DNA from 2 places in the Komagataeibacter xylinus genome. Region 1 is predicted to be linked to the other one. Evidence: predicted binding sites of a transcription regulator. Region 1 holds the regulator's gene; the other holds the start of a gene.
What was found. Region 1 encodes HrcA, which represses chaperone genes, less so after heat shock. Its sites were predicted from a motif close to GTTNGCACTCNCNNNNNGNGAGTGCNAAC; they were not measured.

Region 1 (15,120 bases):
GTGCCATCGGGGTAGTATTTCCGCCGCCCCCCCACCACCGCGAATCCTGCCGCGTGGTAAAGCCCCAGCGCGGCCACGTTATCGTCCGCCACCTCCAGGAACATATCCGCCGCCCCGGCCCGCGCGGCCTCATTCAGGCAGCGTGCCAGCAGGTCGCGCCCGATGCCCTGCCCCTGCCAGGCGGGGTCCACGGCAAAGGTCAGGATCTCGGCTTCATCGAGCAGGGCGCGGGCCATGATGAAGCCCGCTACGGGAGGAATACCCTCACCCTGCGCAAACAGCACGAACACGCCTGGCATGGCGAGCAGGGCCGCCATGGCCTGCGCATCCCACCGGTGCACGGGGGTGAAGGCCGTCGCGTGGATGCGGGCCAGCAGGGCGGCCTGTTCTGCGGGCACGGTATTATCCGTCATGGTGTAACGGGGGCTGGCCTCAGGCCTGCGGCGGGCAGCTTGGCTTCCGGCGCGTCGACATAAAGCGGCTGGGACGCGCGGGGCGGGAGATCGCCCCGCAGGCGCAGCAGGGCGGCGGCGGCAATGGCCTGGGGGTCGGGTGGCGCATCAGGCAGCAGGTGCATGCCGCCGCGCCCGCCAGCGGCCTCCGCTACCGCCTGCGCACCGTTGCCTGCCAGCAGCAGGGGGCCCTGCGGCAGGTCAAGCGCATCAAGCATGCAGGCACGAACCTGCCCCAGTGCTGACTGCGTGCCCAGTGTTTCAATAAATACGCGGCCCCGGCGGGCCATGGTGCAATGCAGGGCCGTGGCGCCTGATGGTGCCGCTGCCGCGCGCAGGGTCGGGGCCATGACCTCGCCCCCGGTCACACCCACAACCGTGCAGCCCGCACCCGCCGCCAGCCCGTGCGCAAAGGCCAGCGAGGCCCGCAACCCCGTAAACGATCCCGGTCCCACCACCACGCCCACCAGTTCAGGCATGGCATGGCCCCAGCCACAATGTGCAAACAGTTCGGTCGCCAGCAGCGGGAACTGCTCGGCAGCGCCGCGCCCGGTGGCGATACGGGTGGCGAGCACAGCAGGCACGCCCGCCGCATCAGCCGCCAGGCAGGCAATCAGGGCCTGTGCCTGCGCCCCGGTCGCAGCCCCATCCATGACCAGAATGCGCATGGGTCAGACAATCACGCAGGCATCATCAAAACTCAGGCGCGGCGCGCGCGGCGTGGGCGGCGGTCCGTCGCTGTAGCCAAGGCAGAGCAGGAAATTGGCCTGCCAGCCCTGATCGGCCAGAAAGGCGTCTTCCACCATAGCGGCATCGAAGCCCGAAAGCGGCAGCGCCGACAGGCCGAGCGCGCGGGCGGCCATGATCATGTAGCCGCCTTGCAGCGTGCCGTTGCGCTGGGCGGTTTCCTCGGCCAGGCCCACATCGGCGGCGAACCACTGGCGCACATGGGCCTGCGGGTTCAGCGTGTCCATGCGATCAAAGAACAGCGGGTCATGCGCCACGATGACCGTGACCGGGGCGGTCATCATGCGCTGCACGTTCCCTGCCGAGAGGGCCGGGCGCAGGCGCTCGCGCGCACCCTCCGTGGTCAGGAACACGAAACGGGCAGGGCAGCAGTTGCCCGATGTCGGCCCGAGGCGCACCAGATCATGGAGCTGGCGCAGCGTATCGGTGCCGACGGGGCGGTCATTCCACGCCACCGGCGTGCGTGCGTTACGGAACAGAAGATCAAGCCCAGCGTCATCAAGCGCCATGAAACATTCCCAAGCTTACGCGCAAGACCTGCCGATCAGGCCTCTACCTGCTCCACCGATACCACTTCCGGCACATAATGGCGCAGCATGTTCTCGACCCCGTGCTTGAGGGTGGCGCGTGAGGACGGGCAGCCCGAGCATGCGCCCTGCATGGTCAGGCGCACCACGCCATCACGGTAGCCACGGAACACGATGTCACCACCATCGCCTGCCACGGCGGGGCGCACGCGGGTATCGAGCAGTTCCTTGATCTGCTGCACGATTTCCTCATCCCCCGGTGCGATCAGGTCTTCGATCACCTGGGCATCACTTTCCACCACGGGCTGTTCGGTGGCGAGGTAGTCGGCCAGCACCGCGAGTACCTGCGGGCGCAGGGCTTCCCACTCGGTGGCATCGGCACGGGTAACGGCCACGAAATCATTGCCGAAGAAGACGCGGGCCACGCCATCAAGGTCGAACAGCAGTTCGGCCAGACGCGAGCGGCCCGCCACGGAATCCGGGCTGATGAAGTCAGCCGTCGCCCCGCTGGCCATGATCTCGCGCCCCGGCAGGAACTTCAGGGTGGCGGGATTGGGTGTGTCTTCCGTTTCGATGAACATTGCTCGGTCTTCCAGACATGACGGGAAAGGGGGGACAGGCAAAAGTACTTCCCGGGTCCTGTTATATGATCGACCCGACCGCAAATCCAACCCCACGCACACGCACGGCGTGCATTTATGCCCTGTGGCCTATCACGGCATGCGCGGCAGGACAATTTCCGCACATAATCCGCCCTCCAGCCGGTTGAACAGCCTGAACCGCCCGCCGCCACGCGCCACCTCGCGGCTGACAATGGCCAGCCCCAGCCCCAGCCCGCCCGTGCTGCGCGAGCGCGAGCCCTCCACGCGGTAGAACGGTGTGGTAACCCGGTCGAGCTCGGCCTCGGGCAGGCCGGGACCATTATCCTCCACGCGAATGCACAGCGCATCTTCCATCAGCGTCAGGCTGACATGGGCGTTGCCGCCATAGTTCACGGCATTGTCAATCAGGTTGCCCACCACGCGCTTCAGCGCCAGCGGCCGCACCATGGCCTGTGCCTGGTCGGGGCCATCATAGGTCACGTCGCGGCCCTGATCGGCCTCGTCATCCACGCGCGTGGCCAGAATGGAAGCTACATTGACCGACCGCGCGGGCTCGGGGTCCTTCTCGCCCGAAAGGTAGGCCAGCACACCGGTGATCATGGCCTCCATCTCGGTCACGTCGGCCTCGATCTCCTTCTGCGCATTCGTATCCTCCAGAAAACCCGCGCGCAGGCGCAGGCGGGCAAGGGGGGTGCGCAGGTCGTGCGATACGGCAGCCAGCGCCTCGGTGCGGTCGGCGATCAGGCGGTTGATGCGCTCCTGCATGGCGTTGATGGCGCGGGCAAGGTAGCGCACCTCACGCGGGCCCTTGTCGGCCAGTGGCACCCACTGGCCTGAACCTACCGTATCAGCCACATCGGCCAGCGCGCGCAGCGGCATGCTGAGCGCGCGCACCAGCATGCCGGTCGCCCCGATGACCGCCCCTGCAAGGATGGCCGCCGAGACGAGGCCCCGGCGCATATGGTGCGGCTCAAGAATATCAGGAGCCAGAAAGCCCATGTAGCTGCCATCGGGCAGGCGCAGCGTACCGCGCACATCCGCCGTGCCCATGATGGTGCCCGACAGGTTGAGCGCATCACCCTGCAACACCGGCAGCGTACCCGCCAGCCGGTCATGCAGCTTGCGCAGCGAGGGCGGCTCGACCTTGAGCGTACCCTGCTGGCCCTGGTTGCGCCAGTCCACCGTAAGGTCACTGGTGGAGAGCATGGCGGCGAGCACCATGCGCTGCGAGGTGGGGGTGGCCGCCAGCACGCGCGCATCAATCACCAGCCGCTCGCCCACCTGTTCAAGCTGGGCGTCGTCTATGGTGTAGGTCTCGGCTTCCTCATAGAAAACGGAACTGCCCACGAACACGAGCGCCACCGCCACGAGCAGCACGAACATGACACGCCCGACCAGCCCACGCGGCCATAGCGTGATGCGCCGGGCAACCTGCGGTGCGCGCGCGCCCTGTGTGTTCCCCTGCCCCGCCACGGCGCGCGGGCTCAGACCCGTTCCACTTCAGCAGTGAAGATGTAGCCCATGCCGCGCACGGTGCGGATCAGGCCATCCGAATCCGGCCCCAGCTTGCGCCTCAGGCGGCTGACCAGCACATCCACGCTGCGGTCGGATACATCGCCCAGCCGCGTGCGCGACAGTTCCAGCAGCCGGTCACGCCCGATCACGCGCTGCGGGTTGTCAAGGAAGCTGGTGAGCAGGTCATGCTCCGCCCCCGAAATCTCGACCGCCATGCCCGAGGGGTCGGTCAGTTCGCGCCGCCGCAGGTCAAGCATCCAGCCACCGAAGCGCACGGTTTCCTTGCGCTGCCGCCCGGCACTTGGCGTGGTCACGCCCCCGCCACGCCTGCGCAGCACCGCGCGCACGCGGGCGAGCAGTTCCTTCTGGCCAAAGGGCTTGGGCACGTAGTCATCCGCACCGAGTTCGAGGCCCTGCACGCGGTCGAGTTCCTCGCCACGGGCGGAGACGATGATGACCGGCACCTCGGTCAGCGGGGCTTCGCCCGGCACCGAGGGGTCCGCCTGCGCGCGCAGGCTGCGGCACAGGTCCAGCCCGTTGGTGCCCGGCAGCATCACGTCAAGGATGATGAGGTCGGCGGCCTGCGCCTTGAGCGCATCCCACATTTCAGGACCATCCTGCACGCCGCGCACACGGTAGCCATCGCCCTGCAGGGCGCGGACAATCAGGGTGCGCATGCCAGGATCATCTTCCACCACGAGGATGCGGGCAGGCAGATCGGCAGTGACGGGTATCTGTGTCATTCTCTTGGCCATGTTCCGGTTCAGGGGCAGGCATGATGCCCTTCATGCAACAGCGCCAAGCATAACCAACGCGCGGCATGGGGATAAGGCCATCGATCATATCATAAAATGTCTGCCCCACACGCAAACGGGGCGCCGGATGATCCGGCGCCCCGTCTGGCAGACAGCCTGCAAAAGATCAGAAGTTTCCGTGTGCCGCCTTTTTTGAAAAAAACTTCACCAGAAACTTCTGTTTTTCATCAATGCGCCGCAGGCGCCGCGTTCAGCTTGAGCACCCAGAACTGCGCGATGTCACGCGCGCCATTGGTGCCTTCCACGCTGTTGAACGTAGCGACGGCAGCATCCTTTTTGCCCGCTGCCGCCTGCGCCAGACCATAATGCAGGCGACCGATATTGATGTCGGACGGCCCCTTGGCCAGACCCTGCTGCATCAGCGCCAGGCCCTTGTCGGCCTGACCATTCAGCACGTAGTTGTAGCCTGCCGTGAGCATGGCATTGCCGGTTGCAGCCTGGCTTGCGGCCGTATCGAGGTTGGCCTTGGTGCTCTCGGCATTCTGGGCCACCATCGCCTTGAGCTTTTCGCTGCGCGGGGCTGAGGCATCATGCCCCACCACGCCGCTGGCATAGCCCTGGTTGATGATGTCGAGCGCAAGCTGGGGCAGGCCCGCCTGCATGGCCAGCTCGGTAATGTCCATATACTCGGCCGAGGTCTTGACCAGCCCGGCCTCAAGCCGCACGCGGTCGATATCAAGCCGCAGGCCCGGCGCCATGTTGGGGTTGCTCAGAACGGAATGGACCACCTGCGCCCAGTAATCGGGCTTGGGGTAGTAGGTGGCCAGCAGCACGTAGGTCTTGGTCAGTGCCGCGTTGTCCTTCAGCTGCGCCTGGCAGGCGGCCAGAAGCTGGAGCTGGTTCTCGGTGGGCTTGCCACCCGCCTTGATGGCGGCATCGATCTGGCCCTGCTGCACGCGCGCGGCATTGGCGAAATCATGCTGCAGGTAATAGGCCTGGATCAGGATGGTCAGCATCTGCGGGTTCTTGCCACCCGCCTTGATGTATTTCTCGCTCACCGCAACGGCGGTGGGGTAATCCTTGGCGGTGAAGGCCATGCTGCCTTCGGCCAGCGCCATCTGCTCCTTGGTGGCGGCCGGCGTGCGCGGGGATGCGATCAGCTTGTCATAGGCCGAGATGGCAGCCGGCACGTTGCCCGACTGGGCGGCCACGGCGGCGCGCATCTGGGCAATGGTGTAGGATTCGTAATCGGACTTGCCGCTTACGGCATCCGCTTCATCCACATCGGCCATGGCCTGCGGATATTTCTTGGCGGCAAGGTCGGTCTGGGCCTTCTGCAGCGCCGTGCCCACCTTCTGGCCAAGCTGGTCAGCCGCATGCGCCCCGTGCACGGGCAGGACGCCCGCCACCGGCAGCGCCATCATGACCCCGGCCAGCAGGCGGCCACGCAGCCGGAACAGCGATTTGGATGTGATGTTTTTCAACTGTGATGTCCTTCCATGAACGGGTCATGGCCCGAATGATCGGCCAGGGCATCACGATGGACCCGTGCGGCCCATCATTCAATCCGCCCCCGACCGCAGGCAGGGTAGCTCCATGGAGCTACCGCGCCGTGACGTTGAAATCCGGTTACGTGCGGATGGCAGGCTTATTCCGCCGGATCGTGCGTTTCATGGCGGTAACCGCCGATCAGGATGGACTGCACGTCAGCGGCGAAGTTGCGCACCTCGTCGAGCGCGCCCTTGTTGCGGCGGACCAGCATGTTGTAGCCCAGCACCGCAGGCACGGCGGTGCCCAGGCCGATGGCGGTCATGATGAGCGATTCACCCACCGGGCCAGCCACCTTGTCGATCGAGGCCTGACCCGCGATGCCGATGGCCGTCAGCGCGTGATAGATGCCCCAGACGGTGCCGAACAGCCCCACGAACGGCGAGGTCGAACCCACCGTGCCGAGGAAGGCAAGGCCACCCTGCAGGCGGTTCTGGATGAAATCCACCGAGCGCTGGATGGACATGGTGGTCCAGGAATACAGGTCGATCGTCTCCTGCATCGTGCCTTCGTGGTGCTCGGCGGCGGTGATGCCGGTATCGGCGATGTAGCGGAAGGGTGATGCGGTATCGAGCTGGGCCGCACCCTGCTTGATGTCGTGCGCGGGCCAGAACTTGGCCTTCACTTCCTTCGCCGCCTTCATCATGCGGGCCTGCTCGAGGAATTTGGTGATCATGATGTACCATGTCCCGACAGACATCACGACCATGATGATGAGCACGGTGCGGGCGATGAAGTCACCGTTCGACCACAGCGCGCCCAGGCCGTAGGGATTATCGGCGGCGGCGGCGGGCGTGGCGTAGGCCAGTGCCGAAAAGGCGGTCAGCAGCGCGGCCGCCATGACTGGTTTACGATGCTGTCGGGTCATTTACCTCAAATCCTCTGACGAATAGGGCCATGCTTCTGGCCCGCAACACATTTCATGACTGTTATCTGACCAGTCCGGACGCTGAAAATCAATCCACCTGTATCGTTTTCAGAACAATTCCGGCTGACGGACCCTGTTATCCCGCCCGATGACCGGGGCGGGGATGACCGGAACCACCGGCACGACCATGACCGGACGCACGAGCGGCGGCGCGGGTGGCACGGGCGGGAGCGGCTCGGGAATGATCCGGATCGCAAGTGGCGGCAGGGGCCGGTATGGCTCGGGAAACATGGGCTTGGCCTTGGGTCGCAGCCCGTAGGCCAGCGCCGACACGACAACGACATGGACCAGCACGATTACCCCCGCCACGCGCAGGTATGGCGTGCGCTGTCGCTGCCTGGCGGCATAATCCTTTCCCATGACTTCGTCAGACCACATGCCGCTCCTGTCCAGCCCCCCTGCGCAACATTCCGCGCGGGCGCGTGCTGTTCAAATTACCCTGAGCGGAATTGGGCGTGCTCAGGGGCGCCATGTCAAGCATCATATAACACAGATTCGAAACAATTTTCTCTTGGCAGAACAATGCCCCAACGCCCATGGCATAAAAAAACCCGTGGCCTGAGCCACGGGGTTGCCTGCCTGCACGCCAGGGTTGCGGCGTTACTGCGCCTGGGCACTTGCTTCCGAGCGGGTGGCCCCCACACGGGCGGCAAGGGCCGCTGCCATGAAGTCATCGATATCGCCATCCAGAATCGCGTCCGGGTTGGTTTTCTCGACGTTGGTGCGCAGGTCCTTGACCAACTGGTAAGGCGCCAGCACATAGGAGCGGATCTGATGCCCCCAGCCGATATCGGTCTTGCTGGCCTCGGTCTGGGCGGCAGCGGCCTCGCGGCGCTGGAGTTCCTGCTCGTACATCCGCGCCTTGAGCATGGTCATGGCGGTGGCGCGGTTGCGGTGCTGCGAGCGGTCGGTCTGGCACGCCACCACGATGCCGGTGGGGATGTGCGTGATGCGGATGGCCGATTCCGTCTTGTTGACGTGCTGCCCACCCGCACCCGAGGCGCGGAAGGTATCGACACGCAGGTCGGCCTCGTTGATCTCGATCTCGATCGAGTCATCGACCACCGGATACACCCACACGGAAGCAAACGAGGTCTGCCGCCTTGCCGCCGCATCAAACGGCGAGATACGGACCAAGCGGTGCACGCCCGCCTCGGTCTTGAGCCAGCCATAGGCATTGGGGCCGGTTACCTGAATGGTGGCGGACTTGATGCCGGCCTGCTCGCCCTCCGAGCTTTCCATCATGGTCACCTTGTAGCCATGCTGCTCGGCCCAGCGGGTGTACATGCGCAGCAGCATCTCGGCCCAGTCCTGCGCCTCGGTGCCGCCCGCGCCCGCATTGACCTCAAGGTAGCAGTCATTGCTGTCGGCCTCGCCAGAGAGCAGGCTCTCGGTCTCGCGGCGCTTGGCTTCCTCGGCCAGGGCGCGCAGGGTGCCCAGCGCCTCGGCCACCACGGCCTCGTCGCCTTCCATCTCGGCAAGCTCGACGAGTTCGATCGTATCGTTCACATCGGCTTCAAGCCGCTGCACGCCCTCGATCTGGCTTGCCAGCATGGTGCGCTCGCGCATGAGCTTCTGCGCTGCGTCCGAATCGTTCCACAGGTCGGGATCTTCGGCCCGGTTGTTCAGTTCCGCGAGGCGGTCGATTGCGACATCCCAGTCAAAGATGCCTCCTCAGCAGCGCCACCGACTGCTTGATCTGGTCGTTCAGGGCCTCTGTCTCGGCAGACATGGGCTTGCTCCTTGGTCAACGGTCAACAGTGCGGGCGCGCGCCATGTCACGCCCGGCCATGAACGGCGTCAATACAGCCCGCCCATGCCAATGTCACCCCCGGAAGGCTGCGTGGCGGGAGCCGCCGCGGGTGCTGCGGGGTGGCCTGCCGATGTCGTGCCATCAGGCAGGGCGGTGGAACTGCCCGGCATCGTGCCCATGTCGTTCTCGGAATCGGGCATGTTCTCGGCCCCCGTATCCGCCGCCGTGAGCGCCATGCCGGAGCCTGCGCCAAGATCCACGCTCTCACCAGGCACCTGGCCGGGCTTGAACGCATCGATCGCCATGCCCATGCCGGTATCGTAGCGTGCAAGCTGCACGCCATCTGGCACGCGGAAGTCAAGACGGGGGCGCGTGGCGAGGGCCGCCTTCATCACCTGGTTCCAGATGGGGCCCGCGATCACGCCACCGGTCTCGTTCTTGCCCAGCGACTGCGGCGTGTCGAACCCGATCCACACCACGGTCACCAGATCGGGCGAGAAGCCCGCGAACCACGCATCATTGAAGTCCTGGCTGGTGCCGGTCTTGCCCGCGATGGGCCGGTCGATGCCGGCACCCGCGCGCACGCCCGTGCCCCGGCGCACCACATCCTGCATCATGGCCACGATCTGGGCCGCGCTGGTGGCCGAGACGACCTGCGGGCGGCTGTCGGCCACCTGCGGGCCGGTGGCGGGCGTGCCGCCTGGCTGCCACGCAATGCCCTCGGGCCGCCACACCACGTTGCCGTTGCGGTCCTTGATGTCATCGATCAGGGTGGGCGTGACCAGCCTGCCGCCATTGGCAATGGTGGCGTAGGCGCCAGCCTCCTTCATCACGGTGGTCTCGACCGCGCCGAGGGCCGCGGGCAGCACCAGCGGCATGGAATGCACGAGGCCAAGGGCCTGCGCGAGGCTGGCTATCGGCTTCATGCCGATCTGGGCGGCAAGACGGATGGTGACGAGGTTGCGCGATTCGCGCAGCGCGTCATGCAGGGTGGTGGGGCCCCAGAAATCCTTTTCGTAGTTGTTGGGGTGCCACTCGCCGTAGCTGACCGGTGAATCATCGAATTTCTGCGAGGGCGAGATCCCCTGCTCCATCGCCGCCAGATAGACGAACGGCTTGAACGAGGACCCCGGCTGGCGCGCCGCCTGAATGGCGCGGTTGAACTGCGATTCGCGGAACGACCAGCCCCCCACCATGGCCAGCACGCGCCCGGTGCGCACATCGATGGTGGCAAGTGCGCCCTCCACCCGCGGCACCTGGCGGATGGCAACGCCGCTGCCATCGGCCTGGGGCTCGACCAGCACCACATCGCCGGTCTGCACGCCCTTGCCGGTGCGCATCCACGCCATGTCACGCGCCAGTACCGTGCCGGTATGAGGCATGACGGGATCGCGCCCCTCAAGCCAGCCCACCTGACCCGTGGCGGCAGACAGCACCACGGCCACGCGCCACTGCTCCAGCATGGCGGCAGGGGCGGTGACATGCGCCAGCGCATTGGCCCAGTCACCCGCCATGCCCGCTGCATCGACATGAGCGAACGCCCCCCGCCAGCCGCCATGGGCGCGGTCATAGCGCAGCAGTCCCTCACGCAACGCGCCGGTGGCGACCTGCTGCAGGTGCGAATCCAGCGAGGTGTGGACCGAAAGCCCGCCCTCCATGGTGGTACCGATGCCGTAGCGCTCGATCAGTTCGCGGCGCACTTCCTCGGCAAACCATTCCGAGGCGGGCACGGGGCCGGGGCGGGTGAAGTTGGCGGGCACGAGGGGTTCAAGCTGGGCTGCACGCGCCTCGTCGGGCGTAATCACCTTAAGGTCGGCCATGCGGTCGAGCACCCAGTTGCGCCGGTTGGTCGCCGCCTGCACGTAGCGGTGCGGATTGTAGTTGGTGGGTGATTTGGGCAGCGCGCCAAGGAAGGCGGCCTCGGCATTGTCAAGCTGGTCGAGCGGCTTGTTGAAATAGGTCTGGGCGGCAGCGCCGATGCCGTACGCGCCCTCGCCCAGATAGATCTCGTTAAGGTAGATCTCGAGGATCTGCTCCTTGCTCAGCGTCTGCTCAAGGCGCATGGCCAGCAGCGCTTCCTTGATCTTGCGGTCGATGGAGACCGCATTCGACCCCAGCAGCATGATGCGCGCGACCTGCTGCGTAATGGTCGAGGCCCCGATGGGGCGGTGCTTGGTGCCGTGCATCATCATGTCGGTGATGCCGGCACGCAGGATGGCCAGCGGGTCCACGCCGCCATGGGTGAAGAATTTCTGGTCCTCGGCAGCCAGGAAGGCGCTGCGCACGCGCTCGGGTATGGCGCTGTAAGGCACGAAGATGCGCCGCTCGGCGGCGAGCTCGGCCATCACCTGATCATCACCGGAATACAGGCGGCTCATGACCGGGGGCTGATAGGTGCGCAGGCCATCGACAGTGGGCAGGCCCTCGCTCAGGCGCTCATATTCGTACCAGCCCACAATGCCCGCGCCGCCGCTACCCAGCAGCAGCACCGCCAGCGTGGTGCCCGCCAGCCAGCGCACCATGCGGTAGCGCGGGCGGCGCGGGCCACTCCCACCGGGGCGGGAGGGTCCATCCATCCGGCCATCGCGGCCTGATCCGTCAGCAAGCGTCATCCGGTGTCCAATAAGGAGAGAAAGGGGCTGTTATGTGTCGTAAGGCCCCTGTCTAGCATTGTCCCGCGCTGACGTCGCCCCCGATCCGCCTGAGCCCGCTCAGCCCGCGTTGCGGCTGGCCCATTCGGCCCGGCCATCGTTATCAAGCTGGCGGAATTCCTCATCGCTCAACTTGATCGCGGCGGCCGCCGCGTTATCGGCCACATGCTCGGGGCTGGACGTGCCCGGAATGGGCAGCATGACCGGCGCGCGGCGCAGGAGCCACGCCAGCGCGATCTGGCCGGGCTGCACGCCCTTCTCGCCTGCAAGGCGCGTGAGCACGGTATCGCCTTTGGTAAGGCCGCCCGCCGCAAGCGGCGCCCACGGAATGAAGCCGATATTCTCGCGCGTGCAGTAGTCCAGCACGTCCTCCGAATAGCGGTTGACGAGGTTGAAGCGGTTCTGCACCGTCGCGACCGGGAAATACAGCCGCGCGCGTTCGATCATCTCCACCGTCACCTCAGAGAGGCCAACATGGCGGATCAGCCCCTGCGCGCGCATGGCGGCAATGGCCTCGAACTGCTGCTCGGGCGTGCAGTCGGCCCCCACGCGGTGCAACTGCCACAGGTCGATGCGCTCGACGCCGAGCCTGCGCAGGCTCATCAGCACGCACTGGCGCAGGTAATCGGGGTTGCCGACGGGCTTCCAGATATCCGGCCCGTGGCGCGTATGGCCGCCCTTGGTGGCAATGAGCATGCCCTCATAGGGGTGCAGCGCCTCGCGGATGAGGTTCTCGCTCACCTCCGGGCCATAGGCATCGGCGGTATCGACAAAATTGATGCCGAGTTCGGGCAGGCGCTTCAGCGTGGCGAGTGCCTTTGCCCGGTCGGCCGGCTCGCCCCATATGCCCGGCCCCGTAATGCGCATGGCCCCGAAGCCGAGCCTTGTAACCTCGATATCACCCCCGATCATGAAGGACCCGGACTGGCGTGCATCAGGCGTGAACATGGCTTTCTCCGTGCTTGATGGGCACGCCCGCGCCAGTATGGCGGGCGTGCGGTTGGTGCCTGCCCACCATAAGGGCGCGTGACGGGCACGGTTGCATGAAGATGCGGCAGCTCAGCCCAGCAGGCGGCCGATCACGCGCGCGGTATAGTCCACTACCGGGATTATGCGGCCATAATTGATGCGGGTGGGGCCAATCACGCCAATGGCGCCGACGATGCGGTTGCTGTCGGTGCGCGCAGGCGCGACCACCACCGACATGCCCGCCATGCCGAACAGCCCGCTTTCCGCTCCGATGAAGATGCGCACCCCCTCCGATTCACGTGCAAGATCGAGCAGGCGCAGCATGGTCTCCTGCGTTTCCAGCCGCTCGAACAGCATCTGGATGGTGGTCAGGCGCTCGATCTCGGTCACATCGGCCAGAAGGCGGCCCTGCCCGCGGATGAACAGCGTGCCCCCCCGCTCCTCTGCATCGCTCCATGTGGCAAGCCCGCTGGCCACCACACCTGCCGTCAGGTGGTCGAGTTCGTTGCGGTTGGCGGTCATGTCGGTGCTGACCGTCTCGCGCAGGCGGTCGAGCGTCTGGCCCGACAGATGGGCGTTGAGGTAGTTGCCTGCCTCGACCAGCGCCGAGGGCGGCAGGCCGGGCGGTGTCTCGATCACGCGGTTTTCCACCTGGCCATCCGCGCTGACCAGAATGACCAGCGCGCGCCCCGGGCCGAGAGCCACGAATTCGATGTGCTTGATGGTGCTCGCATCGCTCTTGGGTGCCATGACCAGCCCCGCCGCCGAGGACAGGCCCGAGAGCATGGATGATGCCTGCGCCAGCATATCCTCAAGCGAACGGCCCTTCACATCAAGCGTGCCCGCTATGCTCTCGCGCTCCTCCTCGCTCAGGCTGCCAAACTGCAGCAGGCCATCGACAAACAGGCGCACGCCCTTCTCGGTCGGCAGGCGGCCCGCCGAGGCATGAGGCGAGAACAGCAGCCCCGCATCGGTCAGGTCGGCCATGACGTTGCGAATCGTGGCGGGCGAGAGCGAAAGCGGCAGGCGCTGCGACAGGGTGCGCGAGCCCATCGGCTCGCCCGTTTCCACATACTGTTCCACGATCTCGCGCAGGATCGCGGCGGAACGCGCATCAAGCCCGGACAGCAGGGCCGGCTGCGATACCGGTGATCGGGTTTCCATCGCCATGCCTCCTTTGCACGTAGTCATCCGCAAGCCCTCATTATAACAGATACCGCACGCCCGTGCCCACGCAGGACTGGAAATAGGAGCGGATTGCGCGCTATGCCGCCCCCTCACCTTGCGGAGTTGCCCCATGCGCCCATCCGGCCGCGCCCCCGACGCGCTGCGTCCCGTCTTCATCCAGACCGGCTTTGCCCGCCACGCGGAAGGCTCCGCCCTGATCCGCATGGGCGGCACCGAGGTGCTGTGCGCGGCCAGCGTCGAGCCGCGCGTGCCCTCCTTCCTGCGCGGCAAGGGGCAGGGCTGGGTTACGGCGGAATATGGCATGCTGCCGCGCGCCACCCATAACCGTGGCCCGCGTGAGGCAGCGCGTGGCAAGCAGAGCGGCCGCACGCAGGAAATCCAGCGCCTGATCGCCCGCGCGCTGCGCGCCGTGGTGGACCTCAAGGCACTGGGCGAGATCTCGATCACGGTGGATTGCGACGTGCTCAACGCCGATGGCGGCACGCGCTGTGCGGCCATTACCGGCGCATGGATCGCACTGCGCCTGGCGCTGGAAAAGCTGGTGCGTGAGGGCACGCTGCCTGCCGTGCCGCTCAAGGGGCAGGTTGCGGCCATTTCCTGCGGGCTGACCGAGGCAGGCGCCGTGCTCGACCTTGACTACGCCGAGGACAGCAATGCCAGCGCCGACGCCAACTTCGTGCTGACCGCCGATGGCGGCATTGTGGAAGTTCAGGGCACGGCGGAAAAAGACCCCTTTACCGAGGCGCAGTTCAACACGCTCATGCGCCTGGCCCGCACCGGCACTGCCGAACTGTTCCATATCCAGACCGTAACCGTGAACGAGGCGCTCGCATCATGACCACTCCCCACCTCAACCGGGGCGACACGCTGGTGCTCGCCACGCATAACAGGGGCAAGATTGCCGAATTCGCTACCCTGCTGGGCGGCTACGGCATCCGCGTCATTTCCGCAGGTGACCTGTCGCTGCCCGAACCAGACGAGACGGCGGACAGCTTTGCGGGCAATGCCGCCATCAAGGCCATCGCTGCGGCCAAGGCGGCCAACCTGCCCGCGCTGGCCGATGATTCCGGCTTCTGTGTCGCAGCCCTTGATGGCGCGCCGGGCATCTTCTCGGCCCGCTGGGCTGGCCCAGCCAAGGACTATCCTGACGCCATGCGCCGCATTCATGAGCAGATGGGCGACAACCCCGACCGCAGCGCGTGGTTCATTTCCGTGCTGTGCCTGGCCTGGCCCGATGGCCGCACCGAAACCTTTGAGGGCCGGATTGATGGCCACGTCATCTGGCCGCCGCATGGCACCAACGGCCATGGCTATGACCCGCTTTTTGCCCCCGGCACCGGCACACGCAGCTTTGCCGACATGACTGACGCGGAAAAGAACGCCATCAGCCACCGTGGCCTGGCCTTCGCGCTGTTCAGCGAGGCCTGCCTGCCCAAGGCAGAAGATTAAAAGTTTTTGGGTGCCGCCTTTTTGAAAAAAGGCGGC
Region 2 (15,120 bases), 660 kb from region 1:
CCTGATCCTGGCCGTGGTGCACCCGCATGCGGCCAATCAGGGTGCCGTGCGCGTGCTGCTGCGCAGGCCGGGGCGCGGTGTGTACCGCTAGAGCCGCCCGCCGTTCAGCCCAGCCGCCAGGTGGGCAGGTTGGCGGCCAGCCAGCGGCGCAGGGTCATGATGCTTGAGGTATCGCCCGAGATCTGGCGCAGCGCCTCGGTTGCGTCCGTGCCGGTGAGCAGCGTGCGGCCCGCATCATGCATCGTGGCCTGCACGGTCCCGTCATGGAGTGCCTGCGTGGTCGCCGCCCGCCACCGCGCCAGCGTGGCCGATGAGGTGAGCATGGGCAGCACCAGCGCCAGATCCACCCCGGCAGCCCCCGCGAGTGGCCTGAGTGCTGCATGAAGCAGGCTGTTCAGCGCCGAGCGGGCATCCTGGCGCAGCCGGTCTTCCATGTTCATGATTGTCTGGCCGGGCAGGCTGACGGTGCCGGGCCGGTCGGTCAGGGCAAACAGGGCAGGGCAGCCCGCCTGCGCCAGCGTGCTGGTCAGGGCGGCCGTCTCGGGCGTGCCCAGCGGGTCGGTAATCTGGATGACATCGACCTGATTGTCGCGCAGGGCAGCAGCGGCGGCCTGTGGCGTGGCAATGCCTGTAACCGGTATGGGCCGCAGCCCGAACAGGCTCATGGCCAGCACGGTGGGCAGTTCGATGCCGGTCAACGTCGAGACGGCAATGCGCACGGGCCGGTCGCGCATGAAGTTGCCAAGGCTGCGGTGCAACTGCGTGCGCCCGATCACGACGGGCACCGTCAGGCTGAGCAGCAGCGGCAGCCAGCGGCTGTAATCGAAATGGATGCGCGGGTCGCCGCATAGCGAGGAGACCAGCGCCGAGCCGGGTGCGGCCAGCGCCATCATGCCATCGGATGCGAACTGGGAATCGAACAGGTTGGCGCCCGTCACGCCATCCTGCCCCACGGTATCGCGTACGCTGAGCGGGTTGGACAGGCCCAGCCCCTGGCCCAGGGCCGTGGGCAGGATGGGGCTCCAGCGTTCCGCCATGGCGCTGTGGCTGCCCGCCATGAGCAGCCCCGGCGTGCCGGTGGGTAGCTGGGGCAGGCGCTCACGCGGGAGTTCCGAGGCCCGCGCCCCCCATGGCAGGGCGGAACCTGCGGCCACAAGGGCCATGAAAGCCCGGCGGCTGATCATGGCTGGCGCCGCCGGCAGGGTCCGTGCATTGCCGGTGCGCTGTCGGCCCATGCGGCATGGAGGCGGATGGACTGGTCAGGGCAGGGCAGGGAGCGTGAAACGGGCATGGCGCTATTCTTATGGCCAGTGGACTTCCGGGGGAAGGCTCATGAGGATGGCTTCGGTGTTTCCGCCGGTTTTGAGGCCAAAAATCGTGCCACGGTCATGCAGCAGGTTGAACTCGACATACCGCCCGCGCCGGACAAGCTGCGCCTTGCGCTGCTCGGGCGTCCAGGGCTCCATCATGCGGCTGCGCACGATGTCGGGATAGGTTTCGAGAAAGCCAAGCCCCACATCGCGGGTGAACGCGAAATCGGCATCGAGGTTGCCGGTATTGAGCCGGTCATAGAAAATGCCGCCCAGGCCACGCGCTTCATCACGGTGAGGCAGGTAGAAGTACTTGTCGCACCATTCCTTGAAGCGGGGATAATATTCCGGGTCATGTTTCTCGCATGCCTTGCGGAACCCGTCATGAAAGCGCTCGCCATCGCTGATGGCCGCCGCACTTTCGGGGAACATGGGGGTGATATCGCCACCGCCGCCAAACCAGCCCTGCGTGGTGATGATCATGCGGGTGTTGAAATGGGCCGCGGGCACCAGCGGACTGCACATATGGGCAACGAGGCTGATGCCGGTGGCAAAGAAGCGGGGGTCTTCCGATGCGCCGGGAATCGAGTCGCGGAAGCCGGGGCTGAACACCCCGCTCACGGTGGAGACGTTGACCCCCACCTTTTCAAACACGCGCCCGCGCATGAGGCTGATCACGCCGCCGCCGCCGGGCGTGCCATCATCGTTGGTGCGCGACCACGGCTTGCGCTCGAAGCGGCCTGCGGCTTCCTTGCCGGGCAGGGTGGGCGTGCCAGCGGCCACGGCCTCATCCTCGATCTGTTCAAAGGCCGTGCAGATCCGGTCGCGCAGGGTTTCAAACCAGGTCCGGGCCGTGTCCTTCAGTGCGTCGTGGGCGACGGGGGTGCGGGAAATTGTCATGCTCGTCTCATTTAGCCCGTTCTGGTCGTTCGCGATGGATATTACGGGTGCCCGTTTGCTCCACTTATTGCAAGACAGGTGATTGCAAGACCGGTCGCGCTGCCGCTAGGAAGGAGGCCTGCCCTGCGCAGGAATGCGAGGGATACGGAAATTGTGGCGGGAATGTAGCAGACATGCATGAACCGGGTCATCGGCAGCGCGGGGCGCGACATCGGCGCAGCATGTTACGGCATGGGCTGCTGCTTGGCGGGTTGCTCGCGGGTGTGCCCATGGGCAACGGGGCCAGGGCGCAGGCGCATGATTACCGCGAGCCGCCCCGTCAGCACTGGAGCTTTCAGGGGCCGCTGGGGCATTTTGACATGGCGGCCGTGCAGCGTGGCTACACGGTGTATGCCCAGGTCTGTTCCACCTGCCACGGCATGAGTGCCGTGACCTATGGCGACCTGGCCGGGCTGGGGCTGAAGGAGGCGGATGTCAACGCGCTGGCCGCCAGCCACCACCTCCCGGCGGGCGTTGATGCAGGCGGCCATCCGGTCTCCCGGCCCGCCAACATGGATGACCATCTGCTCTCCCCCTATCCCGATGCGCATGTGGCGGCGGCGGCCAACCATGGCGTGGTGCCCCCCGACCAGTCGCGGCTTGCCGTGGTGCATCCCGGCGGGGTGGACCGCATCTATGCCTTCCTGACCGGCTACGGCCAGACCCCGCCTGCGGGCACGATGGTGCCGCCGGGCACGTTCTATAATCCGTATGCCGCCAACGGGCAGATCGCCATGCCGCCGCCTTTGTACGAAGGCGGCATTACCTACCCTGATGGCACGCCCGCCACGGTCGAGCAGCAGGCGCGTGATGTCACGACCTATCTGGCCTGGGTGGCAAATCCGCACCTGACGGCCCGCCATCGTGCAGGGGTGGGGACGGTCGTGTTCCTGCTGATCCTGCTTGTATTTTCCATCTGTCTGAAACGGAGAACGTGGTCCAATGTCCACTAACGCTGCCACTGGCGAGCAGATCGAGCCGGTTATCGGCCTGATCGGCGGGTCAGGCCTGTATGATATCGAAGGCCTTGAGGACAAGGAATGGCGCACGGTCGAGACCCCCTGGGGCAAGCCGTCCGACCAACTCCTGTTCGGCCGGCTTGATGGCGTGCGCTGCGTGTTCCTGCCGCGCCATGGCCGTGGCCATCCGCTGCCGCCTTCGCGCCTGAACTACCGCGCCAATATCGATGCGCTCAAGCGCTCTGGCGTGACCGATATCGTCTCGCTCTCGGCGGTCGGCTCACTCAAGGAAGAACTGCCGCCGGGCCACTTCGTGGTGATCGACCAGTTCATCGACCGTTCGTTCGCGCGCGAGAAGAGCTTTTTCGATACCGGCTGCGTGGCTCATGTCGGCATGGCCGACCCGCTGTGCCCGCGCATTGGCGATGTGCTTGAGGGCCAGTGCCGCGAGCTCGGGCTGGACGTGACCCGTGGCGGCACGTACCTGGTCATGGAAGGCCCGCAGTTCTCCACCCGCGCCGAGAGCAATCTCTACCGCTCATGGGGCTGCTCGGTGGTGGGCATGACCAACATGCCTGAGGCCAAGCTCGCCCGTGAGGCCGAGATCTGCTACGCCACCGTTGCCATGGTCACCGATTATGACTGCTGGCATGACGACCATGACAGCGTCACGGTTGATGCGGTGGTCAAGGTGATGCAGCAGAACGCCAGCCGCGCGCGTGCGCTCGTGCGTTCGGTCATCCCCAAACTCGGTGCAAAGCGTGGGCCTTGCCACGCAGGCTGCGACCGTGCGCTCGAGCACGCCATCATCACGGCACCCGAAAAGCGCGACCCGGCCCTGCTGAAAAAGCTGGACGCTGTTGCCGGTCGCGTTCTGAGCCGGGGTTAAAATATCATTTTAAAAACAGAAGTTTTTGGATGCCGCCTTAATATTTTTAAGGCGGCATTTTTTTCGCGGTTTATCCGGCAGTCTCTTACAGCCAGTGCTCGAAAAAGCTCAGCGTGCGCTGCATGGCCAGAGTGGCGGCGGCCTCGTTGTATGAGGGGCGATCCGTGCAGCCAAAGCCGTGCTCGGCACCCTCATAGGTAAAGATCTCGATCTCTTCATGCGCGGCGCGGATGGCGTCCACGTCATCGGCCGGGATATGGGTGTCTTCCGCGCCAAAATGCAACTGCACGGGGCAGTTGGGCACTTCGTTGCGGGTCTCGGCAATGCCGCCGCCATACCATGCCACGGCTGCCGCGAACGCCTTGGTGTGGCATGCTGCCTCCCACGCCAGCTTGCCGCCCCAGCAGAAGCCCACGATGCCCTTCTTCTCGGTTGTCAGCATATCGGCTGCGGCCACGAGATCGCGCAGCGCGTTTTCCTGCCCCAGTTCAGCGCGCAGCTTCAGCCCTTCGTGCATGCCCGCATTGTCATAGGGCAGGATGGCATCGCGCCGCACCCGGTCGAACAGGGCAGGGGCAATGGCCTGATAGCCCTGGGCGGCAAAGGCGTCGCACACCGCGCGGATATAGGGGGTGACGCCGAATATTTCCTGCACCACCACCACGGCGCGCGCCGCATCGGGCCGACCGGCCCGGTAGGCGGAAAATTCATGCCCGTCTGCCGCGGTAACGGTTACGACTGCGCCCATGGTTTTCACTCCATTCTTTCCTTCATTGTCAGGCAAAGAATGATGCGGCCTGCCCTGACGTCAATATGAAACCCGCGTGAAGGGCGACTTTATGAGAATTCTTTCTCATGAGGCCCACCCTGCCGCGCGGCGTAATGGAATCGGCACGGCTGCGTGTCATGCATTGCGGGGAGGGCTGTTCCGCCGCTTTTGATGGGGGATGGAATGGTTTTCTAACCAATTGATATTTAATTGGAAAATGTGGATTTTCCCTCGGAACGCCTTTTGTACGCGAATTCTGCGCCGTCTCGCTCCGCACCATTCTTGACACCTGTGGGGGCGCTACCTATCTGGTGTTTAGCACTCTCACGAGGGGAGTGCTAACGCGATGCGGCCTGGCGCGCGCGCCAACCGGTGGCGTTGCTTGATTCAAGGGCGTTACCTTTAGAAGATTTGGAGCGATCCATGACGAAATTTCGTCCCCTGCATGACCGTGTGGTCGTCCGTCGCCTTAAGAGCGAGGAAAAGACAGCAGGTGGTATCATCATCCCTGAGACCGCCAAGGAAAAGCCGATGGAAGGCGAGGTGATCTCGGTGGGCGCAGGTGCCCGTAACGAGCAGGGCCAGATTGTGGCTCTCGACGTGAAGGCGGGTGACCGCGTCCTGTTCGGCAAGTGGTCGGGCACGGAAGTGACGATCAACGGTGAAGAACTGCTGATCATGAAGGAAAGCGACATCATGGGCGTGGTCGCCTGACCCACCCGCGCTTTCCGCACCGGGTAACCTTTTAAAAACCTTTCCATACGGAGAAGAGAACAATGGCAGCCAAGGACGTAAAGTTCGGCGGTGAAGCCCGCCAGCGCATGCTGCGTGGCGTGGACATTCTGGCCGATGCAGTAAAAGTGACGCTGGGCCCCAAGGGCCGTAACGTCGTGCTCGACAAGAGCTTCGGCGCACCGCGCATCACGAAGGACGGTGTCTCCGTCGCCAAGGAAATCGAACTGGCCGACAAGTTCGAGAACATGGGCGCGCAGATGGTCCGTGAGGTCGCCTCCAAGACCAACGACATCGCAGGCGACGGCACCACCACGGCAACCGTGCTGGCACAGGCCATCGTGCGCGAAGGTGCCAAGGCTGTTGCCGCTGGCATGAACCCGATGGACCTCAAGCGCGGCATCGACAAGGCGGTTGGCGTTGTCGTTGAAGAGCTGAAGAAGAACGCCAAGAAGATCACCACGCCTGCCGAGACCGCACAGGTCGGCACGATTTCCGCCAATGGCGAGCATGAAATCGGCGAGATGATCTCCAAGGCGATGCAGAAGGTCGGCTCCGAGGGCGTGATCACGGTGGAAGAGGCCAAGGGCCTACACACCGAGCTCGACGTGGTCGAGGGCATGCAGTTCGACCGTGGCTACATCTCCCCGTATTTCGTGACGAACGCGGAGAAGATGACCGTCGATCTGGACAGCCCCTACATCCTGATCCACGAGAAGAAGCTCTCCTCGCTCCAGCCCATCCTGCCGCTGCTTGAAGCTGTCGTGCAGTCCGGCCGTCCGCTGCTGATCATCGCTGAAGACGTCGATGGCGAAGCGCTGGCGACCCTGGTGGTCAACAAGCTGCGTGGTGGCCTGAAGATCGCCGCCGTGAAGGCACCGGGCTTTGGCGACCGCCGCAAGGCCATGCTGGAAGACATCGCGATCCTGACCGGTGGCCAGGTCATCAGCGAAGACCTCGGCATCAAGCTCGAGAGCGTGACGCTGGACATGCTGGGCACCGCCAAGAAGGTGCACATCGACAAGGAAAACACCACCATTGTCGAGGGTGCCGGTGCAGGCGAGGCCATCAAGGGCCGTTGCAGCCAGATCCGCGCGCAGATCGAGGAAACCACCTCCGACTACGACCGCGAGAAGCTGCAGGAACGCCTGGCCAAGCTGGCAGGCGGCGTTGCCGTGATCCGCGTGGGTGGTTCCACCGAGATCGAGGTGAAGGAGCGCAAGGACCGCGTGGACGACGCCCTGCACGCAACCCGTGCGGCTGTTGAAGAAGGCATCGTTCCCGGTGGTGGCACGGCGCTGGCACGCGCATCCACCAAGCTTGGTGGCCTGCACTTCCACAACGACGACCAGCGCGTCGGTGCGGACATCATCCGCAAGGCCCTGCAGGCTCCGCTGCGCCAGATCGCCCACAACGCGGGTGAAGACGGTGCGGTCATTGCTGGCAAGGTACTGGAAAACGACACCTACACCTTCGGTTTCGATGCTCAGATCGGCGACTACAAGGACTTGGTGGAAGCCGGCATCATCGACCCGATGAAGGTCGTGCGCACGGCGCTGCAGGATGCGGCATCGGTCGCGGGCCTGCTGATCACCACCGAGGCGATGGTTGCCGAGCGCCCCGAGAAGAAGCCCGCTGCACCGGAAGGTGGCATGGGCGGCATGGGTGGCATGGGCGGTATGGATTTCTGATCCAGCCAACCCTGCGCACCCCGGCCCCAAGCTGCAGCACGGGGCCGGATGCCAGAATAAAAAAAGGGGGAAGGGCCATTGGCCTTTCCCCCTTTTTTCATGGCCCGGGCATTTCATCATGTCAGGATCATTTGACACGGGTGCCCATTTCATGCTGCCCCTATGGGTGCACGAACGGCGTGGAAGTGGCAGGGTGTTTTCCGGATGCCCCGTTTTTTCATGGCGGTAAAGGCACACGCGCCCGGATTGCCGGTATTAGGACCGGCAAGGATGGCGCTGGAGAAGAGACTGGCTATGGCTACCGGAAAAGTAAAATGGTTCAACGCAACCAAGGGTTTTGGCTTCATCATGCCTGATGATGGCGGCAAGGACGTGTTTGTGCACATCACGGCAGTGCAGGCTGCTGGCCTGCGTGGCCTGAACGAGGACCAGGCGGTCAGCTACGACATCGCCATGGAGCGTGGCAAGGCTGCCGCGACCAACCTCAAGGCGCTCTGAGGCGTCTGCCCCGCACCGCGCGGGGAAGGGCAGGGAGACACGATCAGGAAAGCTGGTCCGCGGATATATCCTGCGCCTGCAGGAAGGCCGTGATCTCCCGCGCCGCAGCGCTCAGCCCAAGGCGGCGCACGGCCACCCCCTCGGGGAAGGCGGAAAGCAGGCGCGACGGGGTGCGCCGGTCCATAAGGACGAACACACCCCTGTCCTGCCTGCTGCGGATCAGGCGGCCAAAAGCCTGGCGCAGGCGCAGGCGGGCAATCCTGTCATCAAAGCGCCCCGGCGCGCCGCCCGACAGGTGAATGCGCCGCTCGCGGTGCAAGATATCGGGTCGCGGCCACGGCACGCGCTCGAAGGCGACAAGACGCAGGGCCTCGCCCGGCACATCCACCCCATCACGCATAGCATCCGTGCCCAGCAGGCAGGCATTGCGCTCGCTGCGCATGATATCGACCAGCGTTGCGTTATCCATCGGGTCCACATGCTGGGCAAACAGCGGCAGGCCCGCTTCCTCCAGCGGGTTCACGATGCGGCGATAGACCTCGCGCAGGCGTGAGATGGCGGTAAACAGCCCCAAAGCCCCCCCGCCCGATGCCATGAACAGCGTACGGTAGGCCCCGGCAAGGGCCGCCGGGTCATCATGCGCGACATCGGTAATGATGAAGGCCCGGCTCTGCCGCGCGTAATCGAACGGGCTGGGAAACGACGCGCGTATGGCAGGCGAGGGCAGGTGGATTGCACCCGAGCGCGCCTCGGCGGCATCCCATGCGCGCTCGGCGCTGTCATTGGTGTTGTCCTCACCGCTTTCGTCGCGCAGCGTGGCGGATGTGACCAGCACGCCATGTGCCGGGGCTGCCAGCACGCTGGCAAACGGAATGGTCGGGTCCAGCCAGTGGCGGTACAGCCCCACGTCCCGCTCGCCGGGGTTCTGGCCCTCGCGCCGGTCCATGCGGATGTAATCAATATATTGCGGCGTTTGTCCATCCGTGGGCGGTTCATTTGCCTGCATGCTGCCCAGCATGGCGCACCAGCCATCCACACGTGAGAGTGCGCGCCGGCGGATGGAGCGGATGGCGGCGGCAATGCGCTCGCGCATGGGGGTGTCGAGCCAGTCGGCCTCGGTTTCCAGCGCTTCATCAAGGCGGGTGACCAGCGTGCGCAGCGGCTCGGCCAGCCGCCTTAATGCCCGTTCCAGCGCCTGCGCCGCCGCATGCAGCGATTCGGGCATGGGGTAGAGGTCGCATTCGCTGTCACTGCGGCGCGGGCCACCCTCGGGGCTGCCCTGCGTGCGTGCGAGTACCTGCTGGCGCAGCTCATGCAGCAGCGCCTCGGAGGGGTTGGACAGCACCGGCTCCTCGCCCTGGGCGGGTACGCGGGCTGCCCGGTGCACCGGGTCAAGGGCCGCGAGGCGGGCCGACCAGCCTGGTGCTGGCAGGGCGCGGGCGGCCATCAGCGCGGTATCGAGTGGCGTTTCGATGCGGGGAATGTTGGCCAGCAGGTCTTCAAGCCTGCGCCGCAGGCCGCGCGCGCGTGAGCGGGCTCCTTCGGCCCCAAGCAGCCAGCGCCGCAGTTCGGCGGCTTCCAGCCCTGAAAGTTCAAGAGCGAAGGCGCTGTCTGCCGCATCGGCAATATGGTGGCCCTCATCCATGATGTAGCGGGTGGGGGTGTTGTCCTCGTTGCTTGCTCCGGTGCCATCAAGCGCATGCCATGCTGCCTGCGACATGACGAGCGCGTGGTTGGCAATCACGAGGTCCGCCGTGCGGGCGCGGCGGATGGAATGCTCCACCATGCATTGCTGGTAATGCGGGCAGGCTCCGTGGATGCACTCGCCCCGCCGGTCGGCAATGCTGGTCAGCAGCCCGCGCCCGAACAGATCGGCAAACCAGCCGGGCAGGTCGCCGCCAAACAGGTCGCCATCCTGTGTGTGGGCCGCCCACAGCGCCACCAGCGCCAGCCCGATGAGGGTGGCATCGCCCGCCTGCCCGCGTGAGAGCGCGATGTTCACGCTCTCCTCCATGTTGAGCAGGCACAGATAGTTCTCACGCCCCTTGCGCACCACCACATGGCTGCGGCGCACCGCCGGGTCAGGGTAGAGCCGGGCCAGTTCGGATTCGATCTGGCGTTGCAGGTGGCGGGTATAGGTGCTGATCCACACAGCACCCCCGTTGCGGCGCGCCCAGATATTGGCGGGTGCCACATAGCCCAGCGTCTTGCCGGTGCCGGTGCCGGCCTCGGCCAGCACCATGTGCGGATCGCCCTGTGTGGCGCGCGGTGTGAAGGCACGGGCGGCGACGTGGCTGAAGGCCTCCTGCGCGGGACGGTGCTCCGCACCTTCGCCAATAATCTCGCGCAGATGCGCCTGTGCCTCCTCCCCGCTGACCGGATGGGCGGCAGGGGCAGGGCGCGGGGCGGTTTCCTCCCATTTGGGCAGGCGGGTCCAGACCTTGAGCGCCTCGTTGGGCTGGATCAGGCCCGCAGGCAGCGGCCCGTCATCCTTCAGGCCAAGTGCTGCGCAGACCGATGGCCCCCACGCCCATCCCGCCTTGCGCATGCGCCACGCAAGGGCCGCGCGGATGCCGCCCTCGGGCGTGTTGCGCAGGCGGGCGATGCGGCCGAGCATCTCGAAGGCAAGGTCAGGCAGCAGGTCGGCCTCGGGGGCCTCGAGCCTGTCCGCCTCGAGCCCGAGCGCCATGCCCAGCCCACGCGCGGTGGGCGGCGTTGCCTGGGCGGGCTGGGTGAAGGCGAACAGTTCGAGCAGGTCCAGCCACGGGCAGGGGCGTGGCGGTGGCGGCAGGTCGAGCCTGCGCGCGATGGCAGGCGCGTGGATGACCATGGGCACGGGCCACTGCGGCAGTTCACGACGGATGTCGGGGGCCTGCATGGACAGGATTTCCCCATCCGGCGTGAGCACCGACCAGGCGCCGTGCCGGGGAAGGATCGCCGGGGCGCTGTCCGGCAGGGGCGGGGTGTCTGGCATGGTCTTCAATGATATAGGGTACAAGCGGGCAGATGTCGCCCGCCGTGTGTCATGCCATTCTTATTGCTGTACCCTATGGTGTGGAATAGGATGGATTGACCCGTGCCCTTCCTGCCCATAGCTTGCCGGTCCATGTCAGAACAGCATCCTGCCCTTATCTCGCCCCTTCCCAAGTCCTGGCCGTTCGAGGAGGCCGCCAAACTGTCCGCGCATGTTGGCGCGCGCACGGTTACGGCCGATAAACCCGTGCTGCTGGAAACCGGTTATGGTCCGTCTGGCCTGCCGCATATCGGCACGTTTGGCGAAGTGGCGCGCACATCATGGGTCAGGCAGGCGTTCACGAAGCTGACCGGCCTGCCCACGCGGCTTCTGGCCTTCTCTGATGATATGGACGCCCTGCGCAAGGTGCCCGAGAACGTGCCCAATCAGGAGATGCTGCGCCAGTATATCGGCAAGCCGCTCTCGCGCGTGCCCGATCCGTTCGGCACGCATGAATCCTTTGCCGCCCACAACAATGCCCGCCTGCGTTCCTTCCTTGATGGCTTCGGGTTTGATTACGAATTCGCTTCCTCCACGCAGTATTATGAAGGCGGGCGTTTTGACGCGGCGCTCAGGCGCGTGCTTGAGGTGCATGACAAGATCGTGGCCGTCATCGCCCCTACGCTGGGTGAGGAACGCCGCGCCACCTATTCCCCCGTGCTGCCCATTCACCCGCGTACGGGGCAGGTGATGCAGGTGAAGATGGACGCCATCGACCCCGTGGCAGGCACCGTGCGCTGGACCGATGAAGAAGGCGAGACCTTCGAGACGCCGGTAACCGGCGGCCATGCCAAGATGCAGTGGAAGGCCGACTGGGCCATGCGCTGGTATGCGCTGGGCGTTGATTATGAAATGTCGGGCAAGGACCTGATCGACAGCGTGCGCCTTTCGGGCAGGATCTGCCGCATCCTTGGCGGCCAGCCGCCCGCGGGCCTGACCTATGAGCTGTTCCTGGACCAGAACGGGCAGAAAATTTCCAAATCCAAGGGCAATGGCATCTCGGTCGAGGAATGGCTGCGCTACGCCCCGCCTGAAAGCCTGGGCCAGTACATGTTCAACGCGCCGCAGCGCGCCAAGCGGCTGTTCTTTGATGTCATCCCCAAGGCGACGGATGAATATCTGGCCCATGTGGGCAAGGCCCGCGCCATGGAGCCTGCTGACCCCGCGCTGTTGACCAACCCGGCCTGGTTCATCCACAAGGGTGCGATCCCGCACGATGCTGGCAGCCCGGTCACGTTCGGCATGCTGCTCAACCTCGCCTCGGTTGCCAATGCCGAGACGCCGGATGTGCTGTGGAAGTTCATCCAGCGCTACGACGCCGATGCCACGCCCGAAAGCTGCCCCATGCTGGCGCGTCTGGTGGAATACGCCATCGTCTACTACGCCGATTTCGTGCGCCCCACCAAGCAGTACCGCGCGCCTGATGCCCATGAACGCAAGGCGCTGGCCGACCTGGCCGAGGCCCTGCGCGGCATGGAAGGTGGCGATGTCAGCCCCGATGCCTGCCAGAACCTTGTGTTCGAGATTGGCAAGACCCATGGCTTCGAGCCGCTGCGCGCGTGGTTTGGCTGTCTGTATGAAGTACTGCTGGGCCAGAAGGAAGGCCCGCGCTTTGGCATCTTTGTTGCCCTCTATGGCGTGGCGGAAACCGTGGCCCTGATCGAGGCCGCCCTGACCCGCGCCGAGGGAACGGCGGCCTAAGGGCCTGCCCATGGCTGAACGTCCGACCAAAGACGCAACGCCTGCCCCGCCCCAAGGTGATGGGCCCACCGGGGCGGGCCTGACTCCCGCGCGCCGGCGCAACGCGCTGCTACGTCACCTGCCGCATGTGCTGGGGCTGTTTTTGCTGGTGGGTGCGGTGGTCGTGGTGCAGCGCGAGGTGCGCACCCTGCACTGGCAGGACATCAGTCACGCGCTGCTCACCATTCCCGCCACCACGCTGTGGGCCGGGGCAGGGTTTACGCTGCTGTCCTATCTGGTACTGTCCTTTTATGACTGGCTTGCCGTGCGGCAGGTGGGCTGCAAGCTAGCCTTCCGGCGCACGGCGTTTGCGGCGTTCTGCTCGTATGTGCTGTCGCATAATCTGGGGTTTTCCGCCATTTCGGGTGCGGCGGTACGCTTTCGGCTGTATGGCAACTGGGGGCTGAAGCCTTTTGAGGTCGCCCAGATCATTGCGTTCTGTTCCGCCACCTATCTTTTGGGGGCTGCGGTGCTGATCGGCAGCGTGCTGGTGCTGGAGCCGGGCACGGTGCCCTTCATCGGCCATGCGCTGCCCTCGCCCATGATGCGGCTGGCGGGCTGCGTGTTGTGGGCGGGGGTGATCGGCTATGTCATTGCCGGGCGCTACGTGAACGAGATCAGGGTCTGGCGCTGGCAGGTCACCTTTCCATCCGCCGGCATGGCGGTAATGCAGACCCTTGTCGCGGCACTTGAGGTCGCGGCGACGGCGGCCATCGCCTACACCTTCGTGCCTGCGGCGCCGGGTCTGGATTACGGCACGTTCCTGGCTATCTACATCGCCTCCTACACCGCAGGGCTGGTGGCCAGCGTGCCGGGGGGCTTGGGCGTATTTGACGGCACGATGATGCTGGCCCTTGGCGCCTACGTGCCTGCCACGCGGGTTGTGACCGCCATCCTGATCTTCCGTCTGTTCTATTACATCGTGCCGCTGTTCGTGGCGGGCATCATGTTCGCGGCGCACGAACTGTTCCTGCGCGGTGATGCTGCCCTTTCGCGCAAGGGGAGTGCCGGTAGCCCCCTGCGCGGGCCGCGGCCCGGCAGGCCAAGCCAGGTGATCCGTGAAAGCGAGGCCGATTTCTCGGTGGCGGTGGCAACCGGCGCGGTCTCGCTGTGTGGCGGGCTGCTGCTGGCGCTGACCCTGCTCGACCCCGAAAGCTGGTTGAACGCGGGCCGCCTGCAGCCGCTCTTCGCCATGGTGGGGGACTATCTGCTCTCGCTGATCGGTGTTGCGCTGATCGGGCTGGGCATTGGGCTTTCGCAGCGCGTGACGCTGGCGTGGAAGGCCACGATCGGGCTGCTGTCCGTGGCATGCGCGCTGACGCTGCTGCGCGACTCGCCCATGGCGGTGCCGGGCCTGCTCATGCTGGTGTGCCTGCTGATCGCCCCTTTCCGTGGCTCCTATTACCGCCATGCGCGGATCATGAGCGAGCCGCTTTCCTCGCAGACCATTCTCTCCCTTGTGCTGCTGATCAGTTCGGTCGTGGTGCTGGTGCTGGCGGGGCCGCATGATTCGGCGGGGGGAAGCTGGTGGGAGATCATGCTCTTCGCCACCCGTCCGGGCATTGCGCAATGGACACTGGGGCTCGCGGTCATGCTGGGGCTGGTCATGATCGTGCGGCTGGTGCGGCCGGGGCGCATTCATGTGCTGCCGTGGAACAAGCAGGGCCAGGCCCGTTACCGCGCCCTTGACCATGCGCTTGACGGGGTGGGGCAGGTTACCCCCGCGCCTTCGGGCCTGATACCGGGCGCGCGGCGTCAGGCGCTGCTGCCCTTCGTGCGGCTGGGGCCGTATCTGGTCGGGCTGGGTGACCCGGCGGGCCATGCGGATGACTGCACATCGGCCATATGGTGGCTGCGCGACCTTGCGGTGCAGGAAGGTTGCCAGCCTGCCTTCTGGCATGTCGGCACGAGCCTGCTTGCGGTCTATAATGAACTGGGCCTGACGCCGTGGCCCCTGACGGAAGAAGGCGCGCCCCTGCATCCGTGTTTCCTGTGTGCGGGTGCCGATGACCTGAACACGATCCGCTCGCTCATGGAAAAGGCCTTCGCGCCGTTGGGGCAGAGCGGATGCTGAGGGGATGTGCCACGTGGCGTAAAGGAAGCTGCCCATGACCGCCCATGCGGGACTGCTCACGCATTTTTCTACCGTAGTGGGCCTGCCCAGCCTGTCGGGCGCGTTCCTCATGGCGTTTCCGGCGCTGTTCTCCATTGTCAATCCGCTGGGGGCGGCGCTGATCTTTGCGCAGGTTACGGCGGGGCATGACCGGCGCACCTGCGTGGCGCTTGCAGGGCAGGTGGCGTTCTATTCCGCCATGCTGATGCTGGCCTCGATCTGGATCGGGGGGCTGGTGCTGTCTTTCTTTGGCATCACCATTGATGCGCTGCGCATTGCGGGCGGGCTGGTGGTGGCCGTGCGGGCGTGGTCGCTGCTCCAGGCCCCCGAGACGGAGGAAGCCCGCAAGCAGGCCCAGGCCAGCGGCAGCACGCAGGCAGCCAACCTGATGGGGCAGGCGTTCTTTCCGCTGACCATGCCCTTTACCGTGGGCCCCGGCACGATTGCGGTCGCCATTGCCCTTGGCT

Region 2: FMA36_RS01920 (co-chaperone GroES) is a predicted target of HrcA. The motif match lies at 5,181-5,209, and genes of this name have one in related genera.

The regions. Positions count from the first base shown of each region.
Region 1 is NZ_CP041348.1:1,035,168-1,050,287, forward strand. Features, by position in the region: gene rimI (ribosomal protein S18-alanine N-acetyltransferase) at 1-413, opposite strand, end outside; gene tsaB (tRNA (adenosine(37)-N6)-threonylcarbamoyltransferase complex dimerization subunit type 1 TsaB) at 410-1,120, opposite strand; gene FMA36_RS04910 (malonic semialdehyde reductase) at 1,124-1,708, opposite strand; gene FMA36_RS04915 (NifU family protein) at 1,744-2,307, opposite strand; gene FMA36_RS04920 (ATP-binding protein) at 2,440-3,711, opposite strand; gene FMA36_RS04925 (response regulator) at 3,813-4,586, opposite strand; partial or broken gene FMA36_RS04930 (tetratricopeptide repeat protein) at 4,826-6,134, opposite strand; gene FMA36_RS04935 (MotA/TolQ/ExbB proton channel family protein) at 6,247-7,014, opposite strand; gene FMA36_RS04940 (hypothetical protein) at 7,123-7,452, opposite strand; one part of gene prfB (peptide chain release factor 2) at 7,675-8,736, opposite strand; one part of gene prfB (peptide chain release factor 2) at 8,738-8,806, opposite strand; gene FMA36_RS04950 (penicillin-binding protein 1A) at 8,875-11,439, opposite strand; gene FMA36_RS04955 (aldo/keto reductase) at 11,539-12,426, opposite strand; gene hrcA (heat-inducible transcriptional repressor HrcA) at 12,538-13,617, opposite strand; gene rph (ribonuclease PH) at 13,745-14,473, shown strand; gene rdgB (RdgB/HAM1 family non-canonical purine NTP pyrophosphatase) at 14,470-15,084, shown strand.
Region 2 is NZ_CP041348.1:374,363-389,482, reverse strand. Features, by position in the region: gene FMA36_RS01950 (Smr/MutS family protein) at 1-91, shown strand, start outside; gene FMA36_RS01945 (hypothetical protein) at 105-1,184, opposite strand; gene hemF (oxygen-dependent coproporphyrinogen oxidase) at 1,302-2,210, opposite strand; gene FMA36_RS01935 (cytochrome c1) at 2,384-3,202, shown strand; gene FMA36_RS01930 (S-methyl-5'-thioadenosine phosphorylase) at 3,192-4,097, shown strand; gene FMA36_RS01925 (dienelactone hydrolase family protein) at 4,183-4,845, opposite strand; gene FMA36_RS01920 (co-chaperone GroES) at 5,290-5,580, shown strand; gene groL (chaperonin GroEL) at 5,643-7,289, shown strand; gene FMA36_RS01910 (cold-shock protein) at 7,584-7,787, shown strand; gene FMA36_RS01905 (ATP-dependent DNA helicase) at 7,831-10,761, opposite strand; gene FMA36_RS01900 (lysine--tRNA ligase) at 10,894-12,501, shown strand; gene FMA36_RS01895 (lysylphosphatidylglycerol synthase domain-containing protein) at 12,512-14,614, shown strand; gene FMA36_RS01890 (MarC family protein) at 14,649-15,120, shown strand, end outside.